2 regions of the Paenibacillus polygoni genome follow, and region 2 is predicted to be linked to the other one. Evidence: predicted binding sites of a transcription regulator. Region 2 holds the regulator's gene; the other holds the start of a gene.
What was found. The regulator Rex, encoded in region 2, represses fermentation and respiration genes when NADH is low (regulators of the CRP and FNR family bind a similar motif). The targets are predictions, from matches to a motif close to TTGTGAAATATTTCACAA.
Positions count from the first base shown of each region.

Region 1: the regulator Rex is predicted to act here: its motif matches at 1,628-1,645, upstream of qoxA (cytochrome aa3 quinol oxidase subunit II).

Region 1 covers NZ_CP127162.1:4,298,732-4,307,824, reverse strand. Annotated here, with positions in the region: gene QPK24_RS20655 (GH1 family beta-glucosidase) at 1-886, shown strand, start outside; gene QPK24_RS20650 (hypothetical protein) at 1,221-1,487, shown strand; gene qoxA (cytochrome aa3 quinol oxidase subunit II) at 1,768-2,682, shown strand; gene QPK24_RS20640 (cbb3-type cytochrome c oxidase subunit I) at 2,712-4,685, shown strand; gene cyoC (cytochrome o ubiquinol oxidase subunit III) at 4,685-5,302, shown strand; gene cyoD (cytochrome o ubiquinol oxidase subunit IV) at 5,304-5,639, shown strand; gene deoC (deoxyribose-phosphate aldolase) at 5,874-6,551, shown strand; gene kduI (5-dehydro-4-deoxy-D-glucuronate isomerase) at 6,740-7,570, shown strand; gene QPK24_RS20615 (DeoR/GlpR family DNA-binding transcription regulator) at 7,608-8,360, shown strand; gene kduD (2-dehydro-3-deoxy-D-gluconate 5-dehydrogenase KduD) at 8,380-9,093, shown strand, end outside.
Region 2 covers NZ_CP127162.1:3,360,994-3,370,086, reverse strand. Annotated here, with positions in the region: gene dinG (ATP-dependent DNA helicase DinG) at 1-2,212, shown strand, start outside; gene QPK24_RS16065 (redox-sensing transcriptional repressor Rex) at 2,259-2,912, shown strand; gene QPK24_RS16060 (amidohydrolase) at 2,905-4,206, shown strand; gene QPK24_RS16055 (cell wall elongation regulator TseB-like domain-containing protein) at 4,237-4,755, shown strand; gene QPK24_RS16050 (hypothetical protein) at 4,944-5,471, shown strand; gene QPK24_RS16045 (AAA family ATPase) at 5,464-6,966, shown strand; gene QPK24_RS16040 (3-hydroxyacyl-CoA dehydrogenase family protein) at 7,110-7,982, shown strand; gene QPK24_RS16035 (acetate/propionate family kinase) at 7,979-9,093, shown strand, end outside.

The DNA of each region.
Region 1 (9,093 bases), 940 kb from region 2:
TTGGCTTACATTTAATGAACCATGGTGCATTGCTTTTCTATCTAACTTCCTTGGCGCTCATGCCCCTGGGAATACAGACTTACAAGTTTCAATAAATGTAGGACATGGGATTTTACTTGCTCATGGTAAGTCCGTACAAAAATTCCGTGAGCTCGGAGTAGACGGCAAGATTGGGATCGCACCAAATATGGAGTGGTCAGAACCTTATAGCAAAACCGAGGCAGATCAGGCAGCAGCGGATCGAAATATTGCTTGGTTTGCTGATTGGTTCCTAGATCCTGTTTTTAAAGGGACCTATCCACAGATTATGCTTGATTGTTTTGAAGCCGCGGGCGCAAGACCCGAAATTCAGCCAGGAGATATGGAGACGATTTGCCAGCCAATTGACCATATCGGTCTCAATTATTACACAATGAGTGTGGTGCGTTCGAATCCAGGTGGTGGACTCTTGCAGTCGGAGACGCTCGATATGGGGCTTGTTCGTACAGATATAGGCTGGCCTGTTGAGTCACGCGGTTTATATGAGGCGCTGCATTATTTGCAAAAATACGGCGATATCGATATCTACATTACCGAGAATGGTGCATGCATTAATGATGGTTTGGAGAATGGTGAAGTGAAAGATTTTCGCCGGATTTCGTACTTACAACAGCATATAGCTCAAGTTCACCGTGCCATTAATGACGGTATTAATCTAAAAGGATATATGGCCTGGTCTATGATGGACAATTACGAATGGGCAGAAGGTTACCGCATGAGATTTGGTCTAGTTCATGTAGATTATCGTTCTTTGGTTCGTACTCCAAAAGAAAGCTTCTATTGGTATCAGAATGTAATTCGTAATAATTGGCTGGAGACGAAAGACGTATTGAAATTGCAATCGTAAAATAAGACTATGGATCGGACAACATTGCGCTTTATTTACGGTGTAATGAGTCGTCATTCATAGCCTATAAGTTATAGAACCGCCGGAGATTCATTCTCTTCGGCGGTTTTTTTCTGTCGTCTTATAACATGTAAACCTTAAAAACACATTAAACGAAGTAAAGTCAACCACAAAAGTCATGATTAAAGTTGTAAAATTAAGGGTAAAAACCTTAAAGTGTAAAAATAATGAACAAAGTTTGACTAAAATTTGAACAAATAGTGAACAAATAAGCAGAAGTGTGATATATTAAATGTAGTAAGCACTTACAAATATTAGAAGGAGTTGAAAAATAATGATTGTGAATAAACCGGTACGTGTGAGCGACAACAAGGAGAATGAAGTACGTTTAACTCAGATGGTTTTTATGATGACGGTTATGGCTTGGGTAGCTCTGATCACGGGCGTTGTTATTTGTTTGTTTAACCTTCATGCTCTGACGAATAGTAATACAGGAATCATGGTGGGCATTGGATTCTTAGTAGGAAGCGTCTATATTTACTTCATCGGGAAAGCGATGGGTCTTCTTAATATAAGAAGAAATGAACGGGATACTGATTAAAGAAAATGAGTTCATCTGGGAAGAAGAGGAGAATTGATTCAAAAACATATTCTAAAGGTAAAAAACCTTAGTTAGTTGGCACCCACCGTGTCCAATGGCTAAGGTTTTTTGTGTTTGAAAATCAAGGGAGAAAATCATTTGTGAGAAAAGATTCACAAATGGTATGATCAATTTCGACAAATTTGTTAACAAGACGTATATGACTGTTAATATCTGATATCTTTAGGTAGAAGATATTATAGTATCGTTTTGTAATAGCGCGTAAGGAGAGGGGATCAAGATGAACAAAAAACCTAGGTCGCTTTCCAAAATCATTATCGCTGCAGTCCTATCACTTGTCACCATTGGTGTCATAGTATGGGCTATGTTTGCGGATGAAAGAGGAAGATACGTTGTTCTCGATCCGAAAGGACCGATCGGCGATGCACAAAGGGACTTAATCATTATTTCGACCATTTTGTGCGCGATCATTATTGTACCAACCTTAATACTCGTAGGTATCATCGTATGGAAATACCGTGATACACCAGACAACAAATCAAAATACACACCTAACTGGTCGCACAATACGACTGCCGAAGTGATCTGGTGGGGGATTCCAATCCTTATCATTATCATTCTTGGTGCGGTTACTGTGCGATACACTTATGCCACTGAGCCTTCAAAACCACTGGCATCGGACAAAGAGCCTATTACGATTCAGGCAGTCTCCCTAGACTGGAAATGGCTGTTTATGTATCCGGAAGAGAATATAGCAAGTGTGAATACACTTACGATTCCGGAAGATACACCAATCCGCTTTGAACTTACATCAGATGCACCGATGAACTCATTCTGGATACCTGAACTTGGCGGACAGATGTATACGATGTCTGGTATGGCGATGGTACTTCATCTACAAGCAGATGAGCCTGGTATTTATAAAGGTTCAGGCGCTAACTTCTCCGGAGAATATTTCCAAGAGATGAAATTTGATGTGAATGCAGTTTCGGATGAAGAGTATGAAGCTTGGGTGAAAGAAGTAAAAGACTATTCTGAGCCTCTTACTGAAAAATCTTATGAAGACCTTGTACTGCCAAGTGTCGAAGATGAACAATATTTCTCTGCAGTTCCAGATGAAATGTTCCAGAATATCGTTACGAAATATGTAGTGGATAAGAATGAAAATGCTTCAGAAGAAGCTGCAAAAGAATAAATGAATAGTTCGAAAGGAGGCCCTCATCCATGCTAAGTGAGTTTTGGGAGTTCCTGACTACTGAATTTCTCGTTACGGGTGACCCCCTCATTCTAGGGGCACAAGTTTCGATTGGTCTTGCATCGATTGCAATCATAGTCGGGCTCACCTATTTTAAAAAGTGGAAATGGCTCTGGAAAAACTGGTTAACTACGGTTGACCATAAGAAAATCGGTATCATGTATATTTTGGCGGCGATCCTAATGATGTTCCGCGGCGGGGTTGACGCCCTGATGATGAGATTCCAATTGGCCATGCCGAATATGGAATTCCTTCATGCGGATCACTATAACGCTGTATTTACAACGCACGGTACAATCATGATCCTGTTTATGGCCATGCCATTTATGTTCGGATTATTTAATATCGTTACACCGCTGCAAATTGGAGCGCGTGACGTTGCATTCCCTTATTTGAATGCACTAAGTTTTTGGTTATTCTTCTTAGGAGCTATGCTCTTTAACGTTTCATTTGTTATCGGGGGTTCACCAGCAGCAGGTTGGCTGAGTTATCCGCCTCTATCAGGACTTCAGTTTAGTCCAGGGGTAGGACAGAACTTCTATATATGGGGTATCCAGATATCAGGTATCGGTTCCCTCGCAACCGGGATTAACTTCTTGGTAACTATTATCAAAATGCGTGCACCAGGTATGACTTGGATGAAAATGCCGATGTTCACTTGGTCCGTTTTTGCAACAAACATTATTATCTTGTTTGCTTTTCCAATTTTGACGGTAACCTTGTTCCTTCTGTTCATGGACCGTTTTGCAGGAACTCACTTCTTCACACTCGATCTCGGGGGTAACCCGATGATGTATATCAACTTGATCTGGATGTGGGGTCACCCAGAGGTTTATATCGTAGTCTTACCGGCGTTCGGTATCTTCTCCGAAGTCGTTGCTACGTTCTCCAGAAAGAAACTGTTTGGATATAAATCCATGGTATTTGCAATGCTGATTATCAGCGTCTTGTCCTTCTTCACTTGGGTCCATCACTTCTTTACCATGGGCTCGGGGGCGGATGTTAATGCGTTCTTCGCGATTACTACAATGCTTATAGCCATCCCTACAGGGGTTAAAGTCTTTAACTGGCTGTTTACGATGTATCGCGGACGGATTCGCTTTACACTTCCGATGATGTGGACGATTGCCTTCTTCCCATGTTTTATTATCGGGGGGATGACAGGGGTAATGCTGTCGGTAGCGCCAGCAGACTTCCAGTTCCACAACAGTTACTTCCTGATCGCTCACTTCCACCAAGTACTGATCGGTGGCGTTGTGTTCGGTTACTTTGCAGGGATGTACTACTGGTGGCCTAAACTGTTCGGCTTTACATTGCCGGATCGCTGGGGACACTGGGCATTCTGGACTTGGAACATTGGTTTCTACCTTACATTTATGCCGCAATATGCGCTAGGTCTGATGGGTATGACTCGTCGTCTGAGTACATATGGTTGGGATACTGGGTGGATGCCGCTCAACCTCGTATCTTCCGTCGGCGCATTCCTCATGGGTGCAGGGTTCTTGTTCCAGCTTCTGCAAATTGCAGATGGTATTCGTAAACATAAAGAAAATAAAGTGGGAGCGGATCCTTGGGATGCACGTACCCTGGAATGGTCTATTCCGTCTCCTGTACCTGAATATAACTTTGCTATCGTACCTACCGTTGACTCTGTTGACCAATTCTGGGAAGACAAACAGCGTAGAGCGAACCAACAGGCTGAAACACCGCCAGCATATGAACCAATTCACATGCCTAAAAACACAGGAATTCCGATTGTTATGGCAGTATTCTTCTTTATTGCTGGTTTCGGATTTGTGTGGGGCTGGTCTTGGATGTACATTCCGGGTCTCATCGGTGTAGCGGCATGTCTCGTTGCCCGCTCATTCCAGTACGATACGGATTATTACATTCCGGCTGAAGAAGTAAATCGTACCGAAACAGCCTTGAGGGGGTCGGTATAATGGCACATACAGTAACAAATCAACATTCAAATGCACATGATCACGATCATGGACATCATGATCCACAAGAACTGAAAATGCTCGGCTTCTGGTTATTCTTGATTTCTGACCTTATCCTGTTTGCTGTATTCTTCGCGACATTTATCGTACTGCGTGATAATACAGCAGGCGGACCTACGGGTGCTGAACTGTTTAAGATGCCAGGTGTTATTGCAGAAACATTTATCCTTTTAACAAGTAGTTTTACAAGTGGTCTAGCAGTATTAGCGATGAACCGCGGTGATAAGAAAGGTTTGATATCTTGGCTTATCGTAACTGCGGTACTGGGTCTTGCGTTCTTAGGACTTGAGATTACCGAGTTTGTTGAAATGGTACACGAAGGTGCTACGATTACAACAAGTGCTTTCACTGGTGCATTCTTTACCCTGGTAGGAACGCACGGGGCTCACGTTACATTCGGTCTCGTATGGATGATCGGGCTGTTGCTTCAACTTAAGAAACGTGGCATTACATCTGTAACGCGCGGTAAAGTAATGGCACTTAGCTTGTTCTGGCACTTTTTGGACGTGGTATGGATCTTCTTGCTTACCGTCGTCTACTTGATGGGGGTGATGTAAGATGGCAGAGCAACATAACCATACACATGATTCTCATGAGAACCACGGGTCGTTCAAATCTTACCTCATTGGATATCTGATCTCGATTGTGCTCACGATTATCCCGCTTGTAGTAGTTTTGAATGATATGTTCGATAAAACAGTAAACATGATCATTATTTTGATTATGGCAATATTACAGTTTATTGTTCAGCTCTTCTTCTTTATGCATGTTCGTGAAGGAGAACCGGGTAAACCAAAATGGAATGTCATGGCCTTGATTCTTGGACTTTTGTTGGTACTTACCATTGTTGTAGGTTCCATCTGGATCATGATGAACAACACGGTTGCTCATTAATGATCACGATTAATCGTAACACCTTGTCTTCTCTTTACGGAGCAGGCAAGGTGTTTTTTATTTGCCTCGCGAAAATAAAATCTGCTACTTGCTGAATGGAAATGAGACAGGTTACACAAACTGTAGTAAATTCGGTATATGACCTTTGCTTTACGAAGATAGTCTTGTTATGATTACAAATGTACTTTTTAACTAACACAATTAGGATTGATAGAAGAAGGGACGATTCCAATCATGACACAAACCGCGATTGCACCATTAATTGACCATACATTACTTAAGGCTGATGCCCGCCGTGAAGATATAATTAAACTTGCAGAAGAGGCAAAAACATATGGATTTGCTTCTGTATGTGTGAATCCAGGATTTGTATCCACTGTATATGAAGTACTTAAAGATACACCGCAGGTAAAAGTGTGCACGGTAATTGGTTTCCCTCTTGGAGCGAATACGCCAGAGGTAAAAGCCTTTGAAACCAAGGACGCGATTGCTAACGGAGCGACTGAAGTAGATATGGTAATTAACATTAGCGCGCTGAAAGACGGCAATGATGACTATGTTGCTGCAGATATCAAAGCTGTCGTTGATGCTGCTAAAGGAAAAGCTCTTACCAAAGTAATTATTGAAACTTGTCTGTTAACGGAGGAAGAGAAAGTTCGTGCGTGCAAACTTGCAGTACAGGCAGGAGCTGATTTTGTTAAAACATCAACCGGGTTCTCTACAGGCGGAGCAACGAAAGAAGACATCGCTCTTATGCGTAAGACCGTTGGTCCTGATGTTGGCGTAAAGGCATCCGGAGGAGTCCGGAGCGCGGAAGATGCACTAGTAATGATCGAAGCGGGAGCTTCCCGAATTGGGACAAGCGGCGGCGTAGCTATTGCAAAAGGTGAACGTTCTAACAGCAGTTACTAAAACCTCAAATTTAAAAATATGGAAGAAAACGACTCCTCATGGAGTCGTTTTTTTTTGTCTTCATTTTCAAAGTTGAGCAATTATTTCATCTTTATTTAAAAAAGGTGTACACAAATGAAACGAAATGAACTAATATAAACCTATATGAACCTAAATAAATTACTCACTATGGAAAGGGTTGAAGAAAAATGCAAAACCGTTATGCGTCTCATCCCAATGAAGTGAAGAAATTTGATACAAAACGTTTACGTGAGGAATTCCTAATCGAAGACTTGTTTACGAAGGACGAACTTGTCACCGTGTACTCGCATGTAGATCGTTATATTGTAGGTTCTGCGGTTCCTGTATCCGAGGATATTAAACTTGAGGTTCCGCTGAAGGATATCGGTACGGACTTCTTCCTTGCTCGCCGTGAAGTTGGAATAATTAACATTGGTGGACATGGGACCGTGTCAGCGGATGGTGTGAGATACGAGGTAGGAGCAAAAGAATGCTTATATATCGGTTTAGGTGTAAAAGAAGTGATTTTCCATGCCGGAGCGGAAGAAGCGCCGCAGTTTTATTTTGTATCTACACCAGCACATCATGCTTATCCTACGGTAAAAGCTACACAAGAAGATGCCACACCAAGTCACCTTGGCAGCATTGAATCCTCCAATGAGAGAACAATTTACAAATACATTCATGAAGGCGGTATCAAAAGCTGTCAGTTAGTACTTGGGATTACAGAACTTGCTCCAGGAAACATGTGGAATACCATGCCTGCTCATACTCATAATCGTCGCTCTGAAGTTTACTTGTATTTTAATCTTCCAGAGCAAGGGGCTGTTTTCCACATGATGGGGGAGCCGGATGAAACAAGACATCTCGTTGTTCGGCAGGGTCAGGCAATCATCTCACCTAGTTGGTCTATTCATAGCGGGGTAGGAACAAGCAACTACACTTTCTGCTGGGCGATGGCCGGTGAGAACCAGACGTTTGATGATATGGACGGCGTTGCAATGACCGAGCTAAAATAAACGGAAGACAGAAATACAGATAGGAAGTTGAAATAGTATGAACTCAATGAAACGGCACGAAAAGATTATGGAAACGCTGCTTGAACAGAAAGAAGTTACAGTCAGTGAACTGAGCGAAAAACTCGATGTAACAGGAAAGACGATTCGTGAGGATCTGGATAAGCTGGAATCCATGGGACTCCTGATGAGAGTACATGGCGGGGCAGTGCTGGCTCAAAAGGATCAGTATGGTATTCTTACCAGCAGAGGGGCGCTGGAGAAGCATAACTCGGAGAAAATAGAGATTGCGGAGCGGGCAATCACTTATATTACACCGGGAGATATTATCGCTCTAGACGGCGGCAGTACAACGCTGGAGATTGCTAGACTGCTGCCTAATGAACCCCTTACCGTGATTACGAACGATTTATTTATCATTGCAGAGCTCACCAAGAAAGACCAAATTCGCCTCGTTGTACCGGGAGGATCAAGAGTAAGGAATATGCTGGTTAGTGAAGATACGGAGCATTTTATTAGGAAACTAAATATTCATAAGGCATTCATTTCTACTACAGCTCTTCATCCAGAGTTTGGTTTTTCGATCTATACCGGTGATTTGGTTCCTTTAAAAAGAGCACTCATTCAAACTGCACAGCATGTTTATGCTGTTGTTGATCATTATAAATTCGGGAATTTTGCTCTTCGTACATTTGCACAGCTACCGGAGGTTCATAAGGTAATCAGTGATCGTGCTCTGGATGAGAGCATACTGGCTCCTTATAAAGATGCAGGAATAACTATCGATTATTAACTTGCAGGAGGCGGGAAAGATGCGTGTTTTTGATTTGAGCGGAAAAGTAGCATTGGTTACCGGTACATCGGGCGGCCTGGGACAGGGAATGGCACTCGGGCTTGCTGAGGCTGGGGCTGACATTGTAGCAGTTTCAAACACTTTGCCTACAGAGACTGTACAGGCCATTGAAGCCCTTGGACGTAAGGCGATATCTATTCAAGCAGATTTAAGTATAGAGGAAGAGCTGGCTGGTGTTTTTGAAGAGGCTCTTGGTTTCCAAGGGAAAATAGATATCCTTGTTAACAATGCAGGGATCATTCGGCGCACACCGGCTGCGGATCACGCAGCTTCAGATTGGCACGACGTAATCGACTTGAACCTAAACACCGTGTTTTTCCTTAGTCAACTTGCAGGCCGGCATATGATTGAACGGGGAAGCGGTAAGATTATCAGCATTGCTTCTATGCTTTCCTATCAAGGCGGAATTAACGTCCCTGGGTACACGGCGAGTAAACATGCAGTAGCTGGACTAACGAAGGCTTTGGCGAATGAATGGGCCGGAAAAGGAATCCAAGTTAACGCGATTGCTCCCGGCTACATGGTTACAAGCAATACGCAGCAGATTCGGGAAGATGAGAACCGGTATCGAGATATCACAGCACGGATTCCGGCTGGTCGCTGGGGTACCCCAGAGGATCTAAAAGGTCCCGTTGTCTTTCTCGCATCGGATGCTTCTGATTATTTGAATGGT
Region 2 (9,093 bases):
CATTGATGATTGGTCTACGATTGCTCCGCCGCGGGACGAACATGCACCGAACCCTTTGGAGAATGAATCGTTCAGCGCGTATATGGAGAAGGTTCAACAGAACTTAAAAGATAAACTTCCCAACTATGAACAACGGGAAGCGCAAAACATGATGTTTGACGAAGTGAATAAAGCTCTATATGAGGACAAGCATTTACTAATTGAGGCAGGAACAGGAACAGGTAAATCCCTTGGATATTTGTTGCCTTCAATTTACCAAAGTGTTAAGCAGGAGACGAAGGTTACGGTAAGTACACACACGATAAACCTGCAGGAACAACTGCGTGAACGTGATCTTCCTTTGTTAACCAAAGTCGTTCCTTTTCCTTTTAAAGCAGCGATCTTCAAAGGTCGTGGACATTATCTTTGTCTGCGTAAGTTTGAACAGAAGCTGAATAATAAAGAATTTGCTACACCCAAAGAAGATGTGTTTACAGCGGCTCAGATGCTCGTCTGGCTCACGCAAACAGAAACCGGAGATGATGAAGAACTAAACTTAAGCCACCGGGGAACAGATTTCTGGGAAACCGTACAAAGCGAGTCTGAATCCTGTTTAGGACGGAGCTGCCCTTGGTTTAAAAAATGTTTTTATCATCGTGCACGTCATGAAGCAGGAATTGCAGATGTTGTAATTACCAATCACTCGAAACTGTTTACAGATGTGAAAGCCAGCCATCAACTGCTTCCAAGTTATGACTATTTAGTGATAGATGAAGCTCATCATCTAGAAGACGTAGCGGGTAAACATCTTGGGATGCACATGAAATATTTCTCAGTGGTCCATACGCTAACAAGACTGTTTAAAGATAGTCGTAACGGTCAATTTCCTGCACTTCGTCAGCAAATTGATCAGTCAGGACATGAGAAATACGTGGAATGGACTTCAGCTATTGACGAATTGTTCCCATTTGCTCTAGAAGCGAAGGAAGAATGGGATACACTGAGTGATATGCTGTTTAAGCTGTTACCAGAGAGAATGGATGCTGCGCCAGGAGATTCGGGACAGTTTTCACTTAGACTGAAGCCGCAATCAAAGCCAAAAGCATGGGACAAAATCTCAAAACATGAAAATCAGTTTTATGTCACAGTAGGCGAAATGGTTCGCAAAGCAGATAAGCTGCTTGGAGAAGTGAGAGAAGAGCTAGATGATTATGCGTCAGATAGTCTCATTACGGATATCACAGGTCTTGTCAGAGACTTAGCAGAACTTAGGGATAATCTGAGACTCTTTATGCGGCTTGACGATACAGGTACCGTATACTGGCTTGAAGCAAGCGGTCAGTTTAGAAGTAAGTCTCTGCAGCTATACGCAGTTCCTGTCGATGTAAGTTCACATTTGAAGGAACTGTTTTTTGATAAAAAACACAGTGTGATCCTGACCTCTGCTACGTTATCTGTAGACAAGTCATTTCAGTTTATGATCGATCAGCTCGGACTATCAGAGGCACAGGAAAAAGGCAGGCTTTTGACGTCCTTGCTGCCATCGCCATTTAATTATAGGGATCAGGCACTTCTTGTCATTCCCCGCGATTTTCCAAGCGTAAAAGGAAGTGTAGGGGATGATCACTTTGTAAGTATGCTGGTGACTTCACTTGCAGAGACAGCGAAGGCAACCAAAGGCAGAATGTTAGTGTTGTTTACATCCTACCGTATGCTGAGACAAGTGCATGAGCCACTAAAAGAAGCACTTGCAGCTAGTGACATCACGGTGCTTGGACAAGGGGTAGATACAGGCAGCCGGACCAAACTTACACGTCGGTTCCAAGAGGCTAAGGCTTCTGTCTTGCTTGGAACAAGCAGCTTCTGGGAAGGTGTAGATATTCCAGGAGAAGCTTTAACTTGCCTTGCAATCGTGCGGCTGCCTTTCCAGCCGCCCAGCCATCCGGTGGTGGAAGCAAAAAGTGAACTTTTGGAAAAAGAAAAGAAAAACCCTTTCATGAAACTTTCTGTTCCACAGGCAGTGATCCGGTTCAAACAAGGTTTTGGCCGGCTCGTTCGTACAGCACAGGACAGAGGTATCGTTATCGTTTATGATACAAGGGTTATTGAATCCTATTATGGAAAGTACTTTTTGTACTCCCTGCCAGGTCCCAAAATGGAACACATGGTTACGGAAAAAATGGTTCCAAGGATTAGTGAATGGCTGATGGAACATGAAACGAATAAAGAATAAGACGGAACATAAGTAATTTGTGTTTTGATGTAAGGGGGAGTTAACATTGAAGTCGGATAAAATTTCAGAGGCAGTCGTTCGCCGGCTGCCCGTATATCTGCGTTATCTGCAGGAGTTATATAAAAGAGAAGTGACAACGGTATCCTCTCAAGAACTCGGACTTAAACTGGATTTAAATCCAGCTCAGATCCGTAAAGATTTAGCTTATTTTGGCGATTTTGGACGGAAAGGAATCGGATATGACGTTGCTTATCTTATCGATAAAATTCGTCAAATCCTCAAAATTGACCAAGTCATCAATGTTGCCCTCGTTGGAGCAGGGAACCTCGGTCAAGCTTTATCTAACTATAACCGCTATGTAAAAGACAATATGAAGATTGTTGCCGTGTTTGACTCGTATGATAAAAAAATTGGAACGATGATCAATACACTTACGGTGCAGCCAATGGAAGAGTTACAGGATACAGTGAAAGAACGTAATATCCGAATTGGAATCATTACGGTGCCTGATTTTGAAGCTCAGCGTGTAGCGGATTGCATGGTTGAAGCAGGTATAGAGGCCATACTTAATTTTGCACCGATTATTATTAAAGCTCCGCCGCATATTCGGATCCATACGGCCGATTTCACAACAGATCTATTAAGCCTTGCTTATTATCTGGAAAGCGAAGAAGGAAAGGAAGTTACAGAAGATGAATAGTCATAAATGGCTTATTAAGAACGGACAATTCGCAGTTAGTGATCCAGAATGGCGAATCGTAAAAGGGTATATGCTTGTAGAGAATGATAAGATTGTCTACATAGGCGAGAAACTCCCTGAGGGGGAGGAAGAAACAACCGTTTTTGACGGGAAAAATTTACTCTTTATTCCGGGTCTAATCAATACGCACGGTCACGCTGCTATGTCTCTTCTGAGAGGATATGGAGATGACCTTGCACTCCAAATCTGGCTTCAAGAAAAAATGTGGCCAATGGAAGAGAAGTTCACGGCAGACGATGTATACTGGGGAGCTTCCTTGTCGATCCTGGAGATGATTAAAGGGGGCACAACCGCTTTTCTAGACATGTATGATCAGATGGATCAAGTGGCTAAAGTAGTAGAGGAGTCGGGGATACGAGCAAGCCTGATGCGCGGTGTTATTGGATTCGGTTCAGATGAACTGCGAGCTGCTAAACTTGCAGAAGCGACTTCTTTTGCCAAGGAATGGAACGGGCAGGCGAATGGCAGAATTACTACGATGTTGTCACCTCATGCACCGTATACATGTGGACCTGAGTTTATTGAGAAATTTGTTCAGGCGGCGCATGACTTGGACTTACCGCTTCATACGCACATGTCTGAGACAAAGGCAGAGGTAGAGCAGAATGTGAAAGATTATGGACTTCGTCCGGTTGCTCACTTAGAAAAATTGGGCTTCTTCTCCCGTCCATCTCTCGTGGCGCATGCGGTTCATTTAACTGACGAAGAAATTGAGATTCTTGCTAAATATAATGTGGCAGTAGCGCACAATCCAGGAAGTAACCTCAAACTTGCCAGCGGTGTAGCTCGAGTTCCGGATTTATTAAAAGCGGGGGTTGTTGTATCCTTAGCAACGGATGGACCTGCAAGCAATAATAATCTGGACATGTTTGAAGAGATGCGTCTCGCAGCCCTTATCCATAAAGGAGTCTCTGGTGACCCAACGGCGGTTCCAGCGACAGAAGCTCTACGTATGGGAACAGAATATGGAGCAAAATCGATCTATGTTGAAGATACGGGAACGCTTGCAGCAGGTAAAAAAGCAGATTTTATAGCGATTGATTTAGATCAGGCGCACTTTTTGCCGTATTCAGATTTGATCTCCCATGTTGTATACTCGGCAAGTGCTAAAGACGTAAAACATGTTTGGGTGGATGGCAAGCAGTTGTTAAAAGATGGTGAAGCTCTTACTTTAGATGAAGAACGTATTAAGCGTGAAGCAGAATCTGCATTTAAAGGACTGAAAGCCCGCTAACGGAACGAAGGGTGAGAAGGGAGTCCCGCCTTGAGGAGAAATCGTAAAAAGTGGATATACATTAGTATTCTTACCGTATTACTAATTTTATTTGGAATTTATCAATTTTATGTTTATGTAATGAAAGATCAGTGGGCAGAAAGAGACCTGGCGGTATCGATTGCAGAGCAGCAGGCACAGCTTACATCCGTTACAAAAACGCAGAAATCAGTTTGGGGAGAAGAGTCGATCTATTGGACGATTGAAGGCACGAACAGCGAGAGTAAGCCAATTATGGTCTGGGTTCGATTCGGAATGGATCATAAACCAGTAAGTGGAAAGAATAGTGTTCATACTGAACTCATTGAGAATAGTTTCTCTGAAGATGAAATGTACGCCAAAATCGCTGCAGAGTTAGGCAATATAGAGATTATTCATTTGCATCCAAGCTACTACAATAAAACATATGTATGGCAGCTCTTTTATAAGCAAGATGGCAAATATGTGTATCGATTCTACCAATTTAGTGATGGAACTGAAATAGGGAATGGATATCAACTTCCCGATTAAGGATTAAAATAGATATAACCAATACCCCCCAAATGGTCGATATAGATCATTCGGGGGGTATTTTATGTGGTAACATAGAAAAATATTTCATAGTTTAGATTTCATGCTTACGATATGTTATGCTATATTTATAGATTTTATTTACAGTAAAAACAATAAAAAGACTAAAAAGCAAGGGAGGTTGTCACTTGAAATTGCGTCCTATACCAATTGCAGTATCTTTGTTCGTTACTGCTACATTGTTGTTTGGAGGCTGGTTTGCCTACCGTCAGGTGGCTATGATTAAACCAATTGACAAATTGGTATCAACATACGAGGGTGTCAACAATGTTCAAATAGATATTAACCCAAAGGAAGTGACTTTGAATCTCGATTTGGAACCTCAAACGAATCTTAGGGGTCTAGTTGAACTTATTCATACAGATGGAAATCCGTATTTAAAGGGAAAGAAACTTAAACTTGACGTCAAAAATCATTCTACAGAGGAACTCGACGAATTTTGGTCAAGTGCCTTATTTACGGTAGCAGAAGCAATGGAAACAAGACAATATACGCAGATTCCTGAAGAACTGCAGAAAATGAGCGACGGCAGCATACAAGTAGATTACGATATGGATGATCAGAATGTGTATGTAAGTTTATCTGACGGAGAAGCTAGCAAGTTTATTATTTTGCCGCGGCAGTCGGCAACGATGGGGGTATGGCCAAATGCCTAAATGGACCAAGGAAATCTTGATTGGAGCAACGCCCGTCATCATTTTATTTCTCGTCTATATCGGGGTAAATGTAGTTCCTTTATTGCTTATGGGTCTTCTTGTTGGAGGTGTATTTCTTCTCATGCAGATGCGCGGCGGTCTGACCGTCGGTGCAAGCAGTGAAAGAAAACGAAAAAAGGCAGGTCCGCCGAAGCTCACTTTTGAGGAAATAGGCGGTCAAGATAGTGCGAAACAGGAGCTTAGAGAGGCTCTTGATTTTTTAATCAGACATGAGGAAATACAGAAATTTGGTATCCGTCCCTTAAAAGGAATCTTGTTAACCGGACCTCCGGGAACAGGTAAGACACTTATGGCCAAAGCAGCAGCACATTACACGAATTCCGTGTTTATTGCTACATCAGGCAGTGAATTTGTAGAGATGTATGTAGGTGTAGGTGCGGGCCGTGTTCGGGAGTTATTCCGTGACGCGAGAACACGAGCAGCCAAGGAAAACAAAGAAAATGCAATTATTTTTATTGATGAGATCGATGTTATTGGCGGTAAGCGAGAAGGCGGGCAACAACGTGAATACGATCAGACCCTGAACCAGCTTCTGACGGAAATGGATGGGATTTATACATCAGATGCGCCGCGTATTCTAATCATAGCTGCAACCAACCGTAAAGAAATGCTGGACAGCGCTTTGCTTCGCCCAGGACGTTTTGATAGACATATACAAGTGGACTTGCCAGATAAAAAAGGACGCAGACACATTCTTGAACTGCATGCCAAAAACAAGCCGCTCGATAAAAACATTAACATGGACAAAATTGCAGAAGAATCCTATGGCTTCTCTGGCGCACAACTGGAAAGTCTAATGAACGAAGCAGCGATCTATGCGATGCGGGATGATAGCCAGTACATTACACAAAAACATCTATCCATGGCCATTGATAAGGTGATGATGGGTGAAAAAACAGACAGAGAATCAAATGAAGACGAGAAAAAACGGGTAGCCGTACACGAATTAGGACATGCCATTGCGGCAGAAGCTGTACGTCCAAATAGTGTGGGACAAGTTGCATTAAGCCCGCGTGGACAAGCGTTAGGCTATGTAAGACATAACCCGCAAGTAGAACAATACTTATACACCAAAGACTTTTTAGAAGCTCAAATTATGATTGCGCTTGGCGGTGCGGCAGCAGAGGAAATTTACTACGGGGGCCGCAGTACGGGTTCGAGAAATGATTTTGAGCAAGCGTTAGATATAGTCAAGACCATGATCAGCTCTGGACTTACAGAACTCGGAATCGTGCATCTGGAGATGGTCTCTCAAGCGGACATGTCGAAAGAAAACGCAGCGATATTAAATGAACTTTTCTCCCGTACCAAACAGCTGCTCATTGATCACGGTCCTATCTTTGATCAATCCTTAAGTATCCTGCTTAAAGAAGAAGTGTTATCTGGTGATGAATTTCGCAAATTATTCAAAGAAAGTACATTATTGCCAGCATAATCTATGATGCTGGTTATTTTTTTTTACTTTTGTTTCATGCTAAGATATTATTAGATGTTGGGTCATAAAATGTATTCTTCATGTTTCGACAAAGAAGAATACAAAATATTACTAGAGACCAAGAAAGGGATGGAGCAGTAACCATGTTGTTTAAAAAAATAGGAGTTATCGGCGGAGGTACAATGGGCCAAGGTATTGCAGAGATGCTTGCAGCCAAAGGCCTCGACGTCTTGCTCGTAGAACAAACCCCTGAGAAATTAGATCATTCAGTAGAAATGATTGAAACAGGACTTGATAAGAAATTAGAGAAGTGGGCTATCACTCAAGCAGAGAAAAAATTAATCTTGTCCAGAATTCATAAAACGACAAGTTATGAGGAACTTTCTGTATGTGATTTAATCATAGAGACCATTACGGAAGATTTGGAAGAGAAAAAAGTTCTCTTTAGAAAACTGGAAGAAGTAATCGGTACTGATATCATTCTGACTAGTAATACTTCTACTCTTAGCTTGACGGAACTTGCAAGTGCAACTAACTCACCTGAACGTATGATCGGGCTTCACTGGACACATCCGGTTTCCAGCATTGATATGGTTGAAATTATTCGTGGTCTTAAAACTTCTGATGAAACGTTCAACGCAACAAAACAATTTGCTGAAGAAGTGCTTGGCAAAAAAGGGATCATGGTTTATGAGTCCCCAGGATTTGTTACTTCTCGTCTAATCTGCCTGCACATTAACGAAGCTCTTCATTTGCTTGAAGAGGGAGTTGCTTCTGCAGAAGATATCGATGAAGCGGTACGTATTGGTTACAAATTCCAACATGGACCGCTTGAAATGGCGGATCGTTTCGGACTTGATTCTGTTCATGCAGCGCTGGATGGAATGTTCCGCGAATTTGGTGAACTGAAATATAGACCATCTACTGTTTTGAAAAAAATGGTTCGCGCTGGACAACTCGGCGTAAAAACAGGAGAGGGCTTCTTCAAGTACGACAAGGATGGTGACCGAGTATGAAAATTTTAGTTATCAATTCAGGGAGTTCTTCTCTGAAATATCAAGTATATGACATGACGAATGAATCTGTTCTTGCAAAAGGACTTGTAGAACGGATTGGTATGGATTCTTCCATTTTGAATCACAAACCTACAGGCAAAGAAGAAATTACAGAAGTTAGTGAAATTCTTGAGCACAATACTGCTATTCGTAAAGTGCTCGACAAATTGACTCATGAAGAACACGGTGTAATGAGCTCGATTTCAGAAATTCAAGCAGTAGGTCACCGCGTAGTACACGGCGGGGAAGCTTTTAAAGAATCTGCTCTTGTAACAGACGAAGTAAAAGCTGAGATCCGTCGTCTGATCGACCTTGCTCCGCTTCATAACCCAGCAGCAATGATGGGAATTAACGCTGCAGAGCTAAATATGCCGGGGATCCCGCAGGTTGTCGTATTTGATACTGCGTTCCATCAAACCATGCCTGAACATGCATACCTGTATGCTATTCCACGTGTACTTTATAACAAGTACAAAGTACGTCGTTATGGTGCACACGGTACTTCCCACGATTTTGTAAGTAAAGCAGCTGCTGAATTCCTTAATCGTCCGATCGAAGACCTGAAGATCATTACATGTCACGTAGGTAACGGAGGCAGCTTAACAGCAGTGAAAAATGGGGTTTCCGTTGATACTTCCATGGGTATGACTCCTCTTGAAGGTCTGATGATGGGAACACGCAGCGGGGATCTCGATCCAGCGATTGTACCTTATGTAATGAACAAAGAAGAGCTTACGATTAACGAAGTGAATTCGATGCTTAATAAACATAGTGGACTGCTTGCCATCTCCGGTATCAGCAGTGACATGCGTGAGATTACAGAAGGAATGGAGAACGGTGAGCCAAACTCTACACTTGCTTTCAATATGTATGAGTACCGTCTTCGTAAATACATTGGTTCCTATGCTGCAGCGATGAACGGTGTGGATGTTATCGTCTTTACAGCAGGGGTTGGAGAGAATTCTGTTGTGCTTCGTCAGCGTGTTCTTGAGCAGCTTACTTATCTTGGTGTTGAAGTAGACGAAGAGCTGAATAAAATCCGTTCTGGTGAGCCGCGCCGTATCTCTTCAAC